DNA from 4 places in the Blautia sp. RTP21359st1_E11_RTP21359_211015 genome. Region 2 is predicted to be linked to each of the others. Evidence: riboswitches for the same ligand, from Rfam matches in the RefSeq annotation. Region 2 holds a riboswitch; each other region holds the start of a gene.
The links. A riboswitch is a leader RNA that binds a small molecule or an ion and turns the genes downstream of it on or off. The one in region 2 is predicted to bind cobalamin.

Region 1 (3,157 bases), on a different contig from region 2:
GAACCTGTCTGACCTTCTTACAAGAGCAGAGTACACACAGAAGACTTATGAGCAGGACCGTAAGAGCCTTGAAAAATATTCCAATACGATCCAGCAGGTGGCAAACCTGGAGGCACAGTACACACAGGAGAAGGCAGAACTGGAGGGAATGAAGCAGGAATATGAGGCAGAGTCCCAGAACCTGCAGGCACAGCTGGATGAGAAGCGTGCCACATCCGCAGATTATGATAATGAGATCGCCTACGCACAGCAGCAGGCTACAGATTATGCCAACCTTCTTGCAGAGCAGACTGCAGAGCTTCAGAGATTAGAGGCTGAGCGTATTGCAGCAGAGGAAGAGGCAAGACGTCAGGCCGAGGCTGAAGCAGCAGCGAGAGCACAGGCTGAGGCAGAAGAGGAAGCAAGACGTCAGGCAGAGCAGGAAGCACAGCAGGATGAGGCGGACGAGAGCGAAGACGTACAGTACGATGAGGACGGCGACGTGATCGAGAATGCAGATGAGGATACTGCAGAAGATGACACCGAGGATGTGGATGAAGATGCAGACAATGGTGAGAATGATGATGCGTCCGAGGATACTGAGAATACAGAGGATAATGCAGACGCAGATTACGATAACAGCACAGACGCATCTGAAGAAAGTGCAGAGGACACATCTAATGCAGAGGATACATCTTCAGACAGTGACAGTTCTTCTTACAGCAGTGGTTCCGGATCTTCTGTTGTGAATTATGCTACACAGTTTGTGGGAAATCCTTACGTATGGGGCGGAACAAGCCTTACCAATGGTGCAGACTGCTCCGGATTTGTACAAAGTGTCTATGCGAACTTCGGAGTCAGCCTTCCGAGAACCTCCTATGAGCAGCAGAATGCAGGTACAGAAGTATCCTACGCAGATGCACAGCCGGGAGATCTGATCTGCTATGGCGGACACGTGGCTATTTACATGGGTAATGGCCAGATCGTTCATGCATCGAACTCTCAGGACGGGATCAAGATCAGCAATGATGCTACATACAGAACAATTGTATCTGTAAGACGTCTTGTATAATAAGAACGTACAACAGAAAATAAAAATACAGCAGCCCGACAGTAGTTTGTCGGGCTGTTTTTGACGTCGGAAAAAATATTGAAAACCCATGGAACGGATTGAACAGCAATAAAATATGCTCAAAAATGTATAAATATTGAAAACAGTATTGACATATAATTAACAGGATGTTATTATAATGTCAGTATAATTCCATATTGAACATAGCAAGTGCTGAGGATAGCTGACAGTTATATATTGATTATCAGAAGTCCACAGAAAAGGGAATCAGGTGTGAAACCTGAGCGATCCGGTCACTGTAACGGAGGAGCGAATCTCATAGTCCATTGTACATATGTATGAGAAGGAGAGAGGAGTCATGATCCCGGAGCCAGGAAACCTGCTTGTTATGGCGAGGTTAAACTTCCGTGTAAAGTGTAACAACCATTTCAGGGACTCCGCACCCCTGGGACGTTGTCTACTTTTTTACGAGAGTAGGCATTTTTTTATGGAATGCGCCTGTTCATATGAATTATACATGATTAAATGGCAGGCGATACTACTCCGGATACATTCGTTCCCTCCGCGCACTCATGAACGGATTATATTTCTACCCCGGGGTGGCATCGCTACCTCTTTTTTTATAGGAAAAAATTATGTGTGGTTATGTCAGGAGAGGAGAAAAGAGCCATGGAGAAACCATACTGGGAAGGCAAAGAATACTCTTACTTCAGCCACAAAAACTGTGAGTATTTTCCGTGCCATAAAGGGGCAGATCCGGAGAACTTCAATTGTCTGTTCTGCTATTGTCCTTTATATGCACTGGGAGATAAATGTGGTGGTAATTTCCGCTTTACGGAAAGCGGGATCAAAGACTGCACCGAATGCAAGCTTCCTCACAGAAGAGAAAATTTCGGATATGTTACAGGTAAATATAGCGAGCTTGCGGAAATTGTACGGAAGCAGCGGGAAAAATAAAAAACAGGCCAGTTCAGATACAGGAAAATGTATATTCCTGTGTTTGAACTGGCCTGTTTTGTTTGGAGTGGACAATATCTGTTATCTGTCGGAAAAGATACAGAAGATCATTCTCTGGTTTGGAGAAAAACCTTGAGTCTGGGAATCTGGTTGTTGAGGATCAGCTGTTCCGGAAACATGGCCTGATGAACAAACTCAGCAGCACAGGTAAAATCTCCGATATGCTCCGGGCCATGGCTGTCACTGGAAAGAAGCAGCGGCAGATCATATTTGCGGCAGCATCGAAGGATCTCGAAACAGTTTTCTCTTGTGTCGCCACGATAGCCATAAGGTGCAAGAGAAGCTTCGTTGATCTCAAAGATCGTGCCGGTTTCCCTGGCAGCCCTTGCAAGCGCATCATAATTAACCGGGTAATGAGTGTTATCACTATGTCCGAGGATCTTTACACAGGGGTTTTTCATTACATTGATAAAAGCTTCTGTGTTTTCGGCTCTGGTACCGCAGCGGTAATTCCAGGCATGCATGCTGGCAATGGCGTAATCAAGTTTACATAATGATTCCTGATCTAAATCTACCGTTCCGCTGCGGTCAAGGATATTCAGTTCAATTCCGTAGAGTAATTCTACACCGAAATGTTTTTTGGGAGAATAGGTAAGGCTGCGGAAATAGGAGGAAGTTCCGGCTGCCAGAGTGCCGGGACCGTGATCAGTGATCCCGAGAAGCCGGAGACCTTTCTCGGCAGCTGCGCGTGCCATGTTGGTGATGGTACATTCCGTGCCGTGACCACTGGCGATGGAGTGGGTATGCATATCAGAAAGATACATAAAAATACACCTCTTTTACTGTTTGAGAACATGTGACAGAGCGGAATACGAATGTCCGCTTTGCATAAATTTTTTCTGAAAAACAAAGGAATTCCTATATAAATCCAAGTATGGCAGAGCAGAAAAACAAAGTCAATAGAGAAAAACATAAAAATACAAAAAACAAATAAAATCAACAGGGCGCAACCGATAAAAACCACAAAAACAGCTATAAACACATGTTGGATTTCGTTGACATCGAAGTAGGGGTAAGGTATAATAAAACTACATGAGCACATAGCCGGACAGGAGCGGTTCTGGAAGCGTAGAGGCAGACAGATCACCA
Region 2 (3,157 bases):
TCAGAAGACTCTTTTCGTTCAGTGTCACATCTCCGGATATCACCTTTCCATTTCCTGCAAGCAGATTCATGATCGTCAGAGAGGTAACTGACTTGCCGCTTCCACTTTCTCCCACCAGAGCATGGATCCTTCCGCGTTTTACTTCCAGGCTGACATCTTTTACTGCATGAACCATTCCGTGAGATGTCTGAAACTCCACATGTAGTCTTTTTACCCTTAGGACATCATTTTTGGGCTGTTCCATTCTGTATTCCCTCCCCCAGATAATTAAATGCCAGAACAATGATCATGATCAGTATGCCCGGATAAAACATCAGTCTTGGATAAGTCTGGATATAACTTCTACTGTCACTGAGCATGATCCCCCATTCCGGTGTCGGCGCCTGCACACCAAGGCCGATAAAGGAAAAACCGGCAATTGACAGAATGATCGAACCGATTTCCATTGTTGCCAGTGCGATCACAGATGGCAGGATATTTCTCAATACATGCCTAAATATGATCCTTGCGTGGCCGCAGCCGCCGGCTTTTAGTGCGGTCATATAATTTTTATTTTTTTCCTGAAGTGTCAATGCTCGGGCAAGCCTTGCATATTCTGCCCAGGATACGACCGATAAGGACAGAATCAGATGAGCGCCGCTGGCTCCTACGGTTCCTGCAATGGCAAGTGCCACAATAAAGACCGGCATAGCCATAAATACATCAATGATCCTCATAATTATGGAATCGATTTTTCCACCTACATATCCGGCAAACAGTCCGATCGGCACCCCGACACATACAGTAATCAGAAGCACCGTAAAGCTATAGCTCAGTGAATACCGGCTGCCCCAGAGAAGTCTTGATAAAATACATCGTCCCAGCTGATCAGTACCTAAAGGATATGCCGCCGACGGATTCTTTAATTTTATCGAAACATCCACAAGCAGTGGATCATGCGGCGCCAGTACAGGTGCAAAAATAGCTGCCAATGCAAAAATTATGACCACCATCAATCCTATTTTTGTTTTCGGTGACCGGAATACCTGTTTCCAGTACAGATTCTGGATCATGCTTTTTTCTGTTTTCTGCTTTCTTCTGCTTCCCATTCTATGATCTCTCCTTTACTTTAACTGGATTCGCCGGTCAATCGCAGAATAGGCGATATCCACAAGAAAATTTAATACTACAATGCCAACAGCCAGAATAAAGATAAAACATTGTAGCACCGGAGTGTCTTTTGAGATCACGGATTTCAATGCCAGATTTCCGATTCCCTGAATTGAAAAAATACTTTCTATCACAGCTGAGCCACAGAAAAAACCGATCACAATTGATACCAGACGTGTAAGCACAGGAATCAGAATATTTTTCAGACCATGACGCAAAATTACATTTACAGATGACAATCCCTTAGCTCTGCTGGCACGTATGTAATCCTGCTTCAGCACCTGTATCATATTGGTACGGATCAATCTCGTCATAATTCCAAAGAAACTGATATCCATGGCAAATGCCGCAAGAATCGGGATGCCTCCGGCATCTCCTCCGATCACGGAAATCACTTTTAGCTTTACTCCAAATATATAGAGCAGCATCAGACCGATCCAGAAAGACGGCATAGATACACTGAGGGACGACAAAATGCGAATGACTTTATCCAGAACTCTGTTTTCATAAATTGCCGACAAAATTCCAAGAGGGACTGACACGATCATCAACAATAAAAACGAAGTAACTGCCAGTTTAAATGTCTGTGGAAAATATCTTTTTAATTCCTCAAAAGCCGGTTTTCTGGTAGAATATGATTTTCCAAAATCGCCATGAAGTGCCTGATCCAGCCATTTCCCGTATTGTACCAGCACCGGCTGATCCAGTCCTTCCTCATGCCGTACTTCTTCTACCTGCTCCGGTGACGGATGCTCATATTTTTTCTCCGCCAGCACTCTGGCCGCATCACCTGCCGATATAAAACTCAGCATAAAAATAATAAATGTAACCGCCAGCACTACCGGAATCATAAATATAAAACGCTTTGCAATTACTTTTCCCATTTTCATTTCTCCTCATTTTTCATCTGTTTATTCGGTTAAAATAAAAAAAGCTGATATGATCCAGCATCATATCAGCACAAAAAACAAACCTCCACCTCAGGCAGAGCTTATTCCTTCTGTATCCCATCCGAATCAGAATTCTTCTGTCAAAAAGGCAAGTCTCCTGACTCCAGTTCTTCCTACTTACCATCTTCCCGGATCTCTCCAGTGATATTTTGGTTTTCGTCCCTGTCACAGTAGCGGTGGCTGTTCTGGCATTTCACCAGATTCCTTATTAAGTACTTTGTACACCCTTCTGACTATTCAATTTTCATAGTTGCAATGAATAAATATTATAATATCATACTTTTCTTTTTATATAAATAGTTTTTTGTCAAATATAAAATATCTGAACATTTCATAGTGAAACCCGGATATTTTCTGCCTGTATTATTATAGATCCCTTAAGTAAATAACATTATGTATGAACGGTGACTTCTTTATATTTCCGTATAATGATCATATAACTTACGAATAATAAAACAGCTGCACTGCTCCATGCACAGATCTCTGCATAGTATATTCCATCTTCACCGATCAGTTTTGGCAGCAGCAGCGCAACACTGACACGCATGATAAATTCTGCAATGCCGCTGGCAAGCGGAATCAAAGTATTACCCAGGCCCTGGATAGCGGAACGATACACATACAGCAGATACAGCACCCACAAAAAGACAGCCATGATAAACAAATACTTATATGCTATATCCAATACCTGTCGGGTCTGATCCGGTTCACCGGATACAAACAGGGACAGTACATTACGTCCAAACAGTACCATCATGCCGGAAATGAAAGCCGAAGTGAGCACTGCCATATAAGTGCCGCTGCGCACGCCTTTTCGAATCCTCTGGTATTTTTTTGCACCAAGATTCTGGCCCACATAGGTTGTAATAGCATATCCATATGAAACGGCAGCCATCTCCAAAACCCCATACAGCTTGTTCGATGCCGTAAATCCCGCCACAAACAGAAAACCAAATCCATTGATCACATACTGTACCACAAGTCCTCCCACGGAGATGATCACATTCTGTATCGCAAGAGGAACCGCCAGTTCCAAAAGCCGCAGGCTCATAGAGGGC
Region 3 (3,157 bases), on a different contig from region 2:
GCTCAATGATCTCTGCTCCGTCCTTCTGGGCATCCTCGGCAGTTCCCGCAAACAGGTTAACGATCTTCTTGGAAACCAGACTTACGTGGATGGTCATTTTACCATCTTTGACCGTGAGCTCTCCTTTTTTGTCATTGGCCTCATTTACATGAAACATGCTACTGTCTGTCTCAAACTCTGCTGTATAAACGCCATCTTCCAGGGTATCTGCTTTGGCTGCATCTGTATCCTTTTCTTCGGAAGCTTCTGCTTCCTCACCGGACTCTGTTTTTGTTTCATCTGTTTTTGCCATCGCAGGCACAGAGCCCAGCACCAGGACTGATGCACTTGCCATTGCAAGAATTAAGTTTACATAGCGTTTTTTCATGATAATCTTCTCCCTTCCATAGATACAGCAATCTGCCCGGAAAACAGTCTTCCTGATCTTTCCGGGCAGTTACATTGATTTCTTATAGGTATCTGAACTCACTCAGATATTTTTATATTTATTATTCTGCGGACTCCTCAGCAGAATCAGCCTCTGTATCTGCTGCTGCATCAGAATCTGCGGACTCCTCAGTGCTTCCCAGAGAATCGATGGCTGCCTTTGTATGCTCTACATAAAGCTTCTCAACTGCTTCGATTCTTCCAAGACCCTCGATCTGGCAGTCAACCTTATCGAAGTTTCCGGATGCTACAAACTGGCTCTTCCAGGAATCCTCCTCATCACCGGCCATATCGTTATTTGCATGGTCTCCGGCAACAACCATCAGCGGACGAAGAACAACGTTCTTGTATCCTGCTTCTTTTACCTTCTCGATAACCTTGTCGCAGGCTGTATCTTCCGGCTTACCCTCTACAGTACCGATGAATGCGTTCTTCAATCCAAGGTTTTCCATCTGTGTCTGCATCTGATCGTATGTAACGTTAGCTGTATGAGATGTTCCATGTCCCATGAATACGAATGCTGTGCCAGCCTCAGCTGCTGCATCCATGCTGTCAAATCCGGCCTCTTTGCAAGCCGTATCTGTGATCGCCTGAGCAACGGCTTTCTTGTCATCATTGATCACAGTTGCATCGTCTCCAACCTCACCGAGCATTGGCTCTGCGATAGCTACAGACTCGAATTTATCTTTATAGCCATTGATCGCTTCTGTCATCTCATCGTACTCAGCACCATGCATCAGATGGGTAGGCTGTACAACCAGATTCTTAACACCATTCTCTACTGCACGGTCAAGAGCCTGCTGCATGTTATCGATCACTTCATTATCTCTTGCCTCTACATGGTTGATGATGATCTGTGCTGTAAATGCTCTTCTTACAGACCAGTCCGGATAAGCTTCTGCAAGAGCATCCTCGATTCCCTTGACATCCTCTGCACGGCTGTCATTGAAGGAAGTACCAAAGCTTACAACAAGAAGTTCATTCTCACCGATCTCATCCTGGTTACGCGGATCGTCCTTGGAAGCATCTCCTGTGTCACGTCCGAAATAATCCGGATCTGCATTCTCACCCTCTACCAGTTCTTTCTGAGCATCTGTCAGAGCATCCCATGCTTCTTTGGCTGCCTTGCAGTCCTCATCTGTTGTGTCGTTTCTTTCCTGTACATAGATCTTGTCGATCAGAGCTGCTACATTATCTGCTGCTTCCTGATCTGCATCAGAAGCCTCTGTGGTATCAGCTGCCTCAGCGTTCTCTTCTGTAGCAGAATCCTCTGCTGCCATTGCTGTTGTAGCCGCACCCATAGAGCATGTCATGGAAACTGCGAGCATCAGAGCTAACATTGTTTTTCTTTTCATTTCTCATTGTCCTCTTTTCATGTATTTCCAGAATACTGATATGTACAAAAAAGCAGCAGCTCTCTGCGGCCGCCTGCTCACACATGATTCTCTGCGCAATACAAATACATAAAAAGAAGTTCTGTATTGTTATGGAGAATACCGATTCGTAAACCGCGAATCCCTGAATCTCACAATAAGGCAGTTCTCCTGACTTGGTTCCACGCTGCTTTCCCTTCCCGGTCTCCCAGTGGTTATAAAAGCAACTCCCCTTTCACAGTGACGGTATCGTTCCGGATTCTCACCGGATTCTCTTTTGCACATCCGACTGGATGCAACCTTATCATTATAACATTTGCACATATTTTCTTTTACCTGGTTATCTAACTTTTACCACAAACTCATAAATTTGTCAAGATTGATGTCAGACGATTCACGGTTTTCTGTGATCTTCGCTCACCAAAAACACCTCGCGAAATATTACCAGTGAACAGTAACCGGTTTTCTCCCTGTATCTGTCAGTTATTATCAGAATACTTTCTCCAATATTCATGCACATCCTGCATAAAAAACAGCCCCTTTCTGTCATCACCCTGATATCAGAAAAGGACTGTCTTACACTGGATATTCGCAATCCGCTTCGCTACTTGCTCATAACAGATAAACTGCTTTGCAGTTTATCTGTTAAAATACTCCTGCTCCAGGTATCTGGCTACGTAGACTCCGCTGGCAGATGCATGGGAAAGAGAATGGGTCACGCCGCTGCAGTCTCCGATAACAAAGAGACCCTTGTGGCAGGTTTCCAGATTTTCGTCGATCTCAACCTCCATGTTGTAGAATTTAACCTCCACGCCATAAAGCAAAGTATCGTCATCCGCGGTTCCCGGTGCGATCTTATCCAGAGCATAGATCATCTCGATGATGCCATCCAGGATACGTTTCGGCATAACAAGACTTAAATCTCCCGGTGTCGCAGAAAGTGTAGGTGTTACGAAACTTTCCTCAATACGGGCTTTTGTGCTTCGTCTTCCGCGGATCAGATCTCCAAACCGCTGTACCATAACACCACCGCCAAGCATATTGGAAAGTCTTGCAATGCTCTCACCGTATCCGTTGCTGTCATGGAACGGCTCTGAGAAATGCTTGGATACCAGAAGGGCAAAGTTTGTATTGTTGGTATGCTTTGCCGGATCTTCGTAGCTGTGACCGTTTACTGTGATGATACCGTTGGTATTTTCATTCACGACAACACCTCGCGGGTTCATGCAGAAGGTACGGACCATATCCTCAAACTTCTCAGTTCTGTAAACGATCTTGCTCTCATAAAGCTCATCTGTCAGACGGCTGAAAACCTCTGCCGGAAGCTCCACACGGACTCCGATGTCCACACGGTTGGA
Region 4 (3,157 bases), on a different contig from region 2:
TCTTTATCATATGATGGTACTCATGGTGGAAAAAGGAGTCAGCTGGGAAGAAATCACCAAAGAATTGGTAAAAAGATAAATTATATATCATTCAGGAAAAAAGCTTTTGTACGTCGGATCAGAATGAACGGTTACGAAAGCTTTTTTCTGTTTTCCCGGAATCTTAAAAGAATATGTACAATTTCGGTTAGGCATGATATACTTATCGTCAAAAGTGCGGAAATATAAAAAAGGAAAAGGGAAACAACCAATGATCAAAATTGATGACTGGGTGATTGAAAAAGGAGAGAAGGCACAGGGGAAAATTAAGATCACAGGATACGGCATAGCAATGCCGGCAACTGTGATATGCGGAGTGAAAGACGGACCGACGATACTGATCACAGCAGGAATACACAGTGCGGAGTATGTGGGAATCCAGGCGGCAATGGAACTTGCAAAAGAATTTCAACCGGAAGAACTGAAGGGAAATGTGATCATCGTTCCACTGGTCAATGTCAGTGGCTTTGAGCATCGCACCATGAGTTTGGTCTATGAGGATGGCAAGAACCTGAACCGCGTTTTCCCCGGAGATCCTGAGGGAACAGCTGCAGATCGTATTGCCTATGCTATAGTAACAAAGCTTTTTTCCATAGCAGATTATTATATCGACCTGCATAGCGGAGATGGGTTCGAACAGCTTCATCCCTATGTTTATTATGTAGGGGTTGTAGATGAAAAGACAGCAGAGAAATCATTACATATGGCACGGCATATCGGCGTAAAATATGTGGTCCGTTCCACAACCGCCACAGGTGGCGCCTACAATTATGCTTCTTCTCTTGGAATTCCAAGTATTCTCATCGAAAGAGGCGGACACAGCTACTGGACCTGGGAGGAAGTAGAACAGGATAAAAGAGACGTCCGTCACCTTGTTTTTCATCTCCAGGGAAAGAAATGTCATGGTCTGAAGCATTACCGTCAGATGCTTCTTGAAAATGTAGTCTATGAATATGCGCCGTATACCGGATGCTGGTATCCATCCAAGAAGCCTGGAGAGTACTTCTTTAAGGGAGAAGAATTGGGTGAACTGAGAGATTACTATGGAAATTTACTTTACACATCTATTGCAACTGAAAACGGAGTCGTACTTTATCAGACAGCCAGTCTGAACATTATTGAAGACGGACCAATGATCGCATATGCAGCGATCACGGAGACTCTGACCTGATAGTAAACAACCTTTTCAGAACGCTTCTGTCTGAAATCATATTGAAACAGTAAGAAAACCGGGTTTTACCATTTGCTATTCTATTTGTAAAAATAGCGAGGTAAAATCCGTGTTTTTTTAGCAGATCAGATAAATCCAATTGTCAAATCCCCCATGGGGGATATATACAATTCAAGCATCTTTAACAAAATTTATGAGTTTTCTAAAAATATAACATTTTTCCATAGACATAAACTATAGTTTTATCATATAATGTTTCAGTAATTTGACAGCATTTGCTGATTTTCACATCAGCCGTTGTAAGTTCTGAGAGGATTAATAGGGAAACCGGTGTAAATCCGGTACGATCCCGTCACTGTAAGGGGAAATCCTCAGACAAAGTACCACTGGTCGAGTGCGTGAGAAATAGACCGGGAAGGTGTCTGAGGGTAAGGATCCTAAGTCAGGAGACCTGCTTGCAATTGTTTTAAAATGATTCTTACGGAAGATAGGAAGCATATTTATTTTGTGTGCCCGTATTTCGTCACGGGCTTTTTTCGTGCAAATTTTCTAAAATTCCATGCATATTCTGCATATTAAGAATCCAATAGTTTCTTTTATCTAACTAAATTAAAACGGCAATGTTAAAATCGCATCAAATGAGGAAAGGAGTAAAACGTGACAAAGAAACAAGTAGGAAAAAGATTTCTCCAGATCATCATTGTATTATTTGGAATCAGCTTTTTCACATTTGGACTGACCTACCTGTCACCTGGTGATCCTGCGGAGATCATGCTGACAGAGTGTGGTAATCTTCCTACACCAGAGCTTCTGGAACAGACAAGACATGAGCTTGGCCTTGATCAGCCCTTTCTCGTGCAGTATGGTTCCTGGCTGAAGGGTGTTGTTACAGGAGATATGGGACAGTCCTATTCTTTCAAAATGCCGGTAACAGATAAACTGGTATCCTGTTTCTGGCCGACGCTGAGGATGTCGTTGCTGGCACTTCTGATGATGGTCATTATTTCCATACCGCTTGGAATCCTGGCCGCTGTATATCAGAACAAATTCCCAGATTATTTTGTGAGAGGGATTACCTTTGTGGGAGTATCTGTTCCAAGCTTCTGGCTGGGCCTGATCCTTCTCAGCATCTTTGGTGTTCAGCTTCGCTGGATCAATGTTGCCGGGGGCAGTACGGATTTTAAATCTATGATCCTCCCGGCGCTGACTCTTGCACTTGCCATGTCTGCAAAATATACCAGACAGGTAAGAAGTGCAGTGCTGGAGGAACTTCATCAGGATTATGTCACAGGTGCAAGAATGCGTGGAATCAAGGAAAGCGTCATTCTCTGGAAACACGTTCTTCCTAATGTTATGCTTCCGCTGGTAACGCTGCTGGGGCTTTCCCTTGGAAGTCTTCTGGGAGGTACTGCAGTTGTAGAGATCATTTACAACTGGCCTGGAATGGGAAATATGGCAGTAAAAGCAATTTCCTGTCGTGACTATCCTCTTGTACAGGGCTATGTACTCTGGATCGCAATCCTGTACATGTGCATCAACCTGCTTGTGGATCTGTCCTATACTTATCTCGATCCAAGACTTAAGGAGGATAGATAATTGAAAAAGGTATTACGAACATTCAAAGAAAATAAACAGTTCACTCTTTTCTTCATTCTGGGTCTCGTGGTGATCGGAATTGCGATCTTTGCGCCACAGCTCTCACCATATGATCCACTGGATGCAGTTATGACCGAATCACTGCAGGAGCCAAGTTCCGCTCATCCGTTCGGAACGGATAAGCTTGGACGAGATCTTCTTTCCCGTGTTATCTTCGGAACAAGAACCTCTCTGATCATGACCTTATGTCTGGTTGCGGTGATCTTTGTCATCGGTACATTTTTAGGAGTTATTGCCGGATATTTCGGCGGCGTTGTGGATGCAGTGATCATGCGTATTGCAGATATGATG

Region 1: linked by a shared signal. The riboswitch ahead of AB5026_RS01385 (cysteine-rich small domain-containing protein) and the one ahead of AB5026_RS07560 (ABC transporter permease) in region 2 are both predicted to bind cobalamin.
Region 3: linked by a shared signal. The riboswitch ahead of AB5026_RS01320 (sirohydrochlorin cobaltochelatase) and the one ahead of AB5026_RS07560 (ABC transporter permease) in region 2 are both predicted to bind cobalamin.
Region 4: linked by a shared signal. The riboswitch ahead of nikB (nickel ABC transporter permease) and the one ahead of AB5026_RS07560 (ABC transporter permease) in region 2 are both predicted to bind cobalamin.

The regions. Positions count from the first base shown of each region.
Region 1 is NZ_JBDGAB010000002.1:130,888-134,044, forward strand. It holds gene AB5026_RS01380 (NlpC/P60 family protein) at 1-1,051, shown strand, start outside; cobalamin riboswitch at 1,283-1,453, shown strand; gene AB5026_RS01385 (cysteine-rich small domain-containing protein) at 1,721-2,008, shown strand; gene AB5026_RS01390 (phosphatase) at 2,116-2,832, opposite strand.
Region 2 is NZ_JBDGAB010000015.1:68,510-71,666, reverse strand. It holds gene AB5026_RS07570 (ABC transporter ATP-binding protein) at 1-244, opposite strand, end outside; gene nikC (nickel transporter permease) at 225-1,088, opposite strand; gene AB5026_RS07560 (ABC transporter permease) at 1,104-2,033, opposite strand; cobalamin riboswitch at 2,169-2,343, opposite strand; gene AB5026_RS07555 (MATE family efflux transporter) at 2,491-3,157, opposite strand, start outside.
Region 3 is NZ_JBDGAB010000002.1:114,821-117,977, reverse strand. It holds gene AB5026_RS01325 (hypothetical protein) at 1-367, opposite strand, end outside; gene AB5026_RS01320 (sirohydrochlorin cobaltochelatase) at 489-1,781, opposite strand; cobalamin riboswitch at 1,943-2,118, opposite strand; gene AB5026_RS01315 (NAD(P)/FAD-dependent oxidoreductase) at 2,438-3,157, opposite strand, start outside.
Region 4 is NZ_JBDGAB010000009.1:39,900-43,056, forward strand. It holds gene hisIE (bifunctional phosphoribosyl-AMP cyclohydrolase/phosphoribosyl-ATP diphosphatase HisIE) at 1-79, shown strand, start outside; gene AB5026_RS04980 (M14 family metallopeptidase) at 251-1,210, shown strand; cobalamin riboswitch at 1,495-1,684, shown strand; gene nikB (nickel ABC transporter permease) at 1,868-2,806, shown strand; gene nikC (nickel transporter permease) at 2,807-3,157, shown strand, end outside.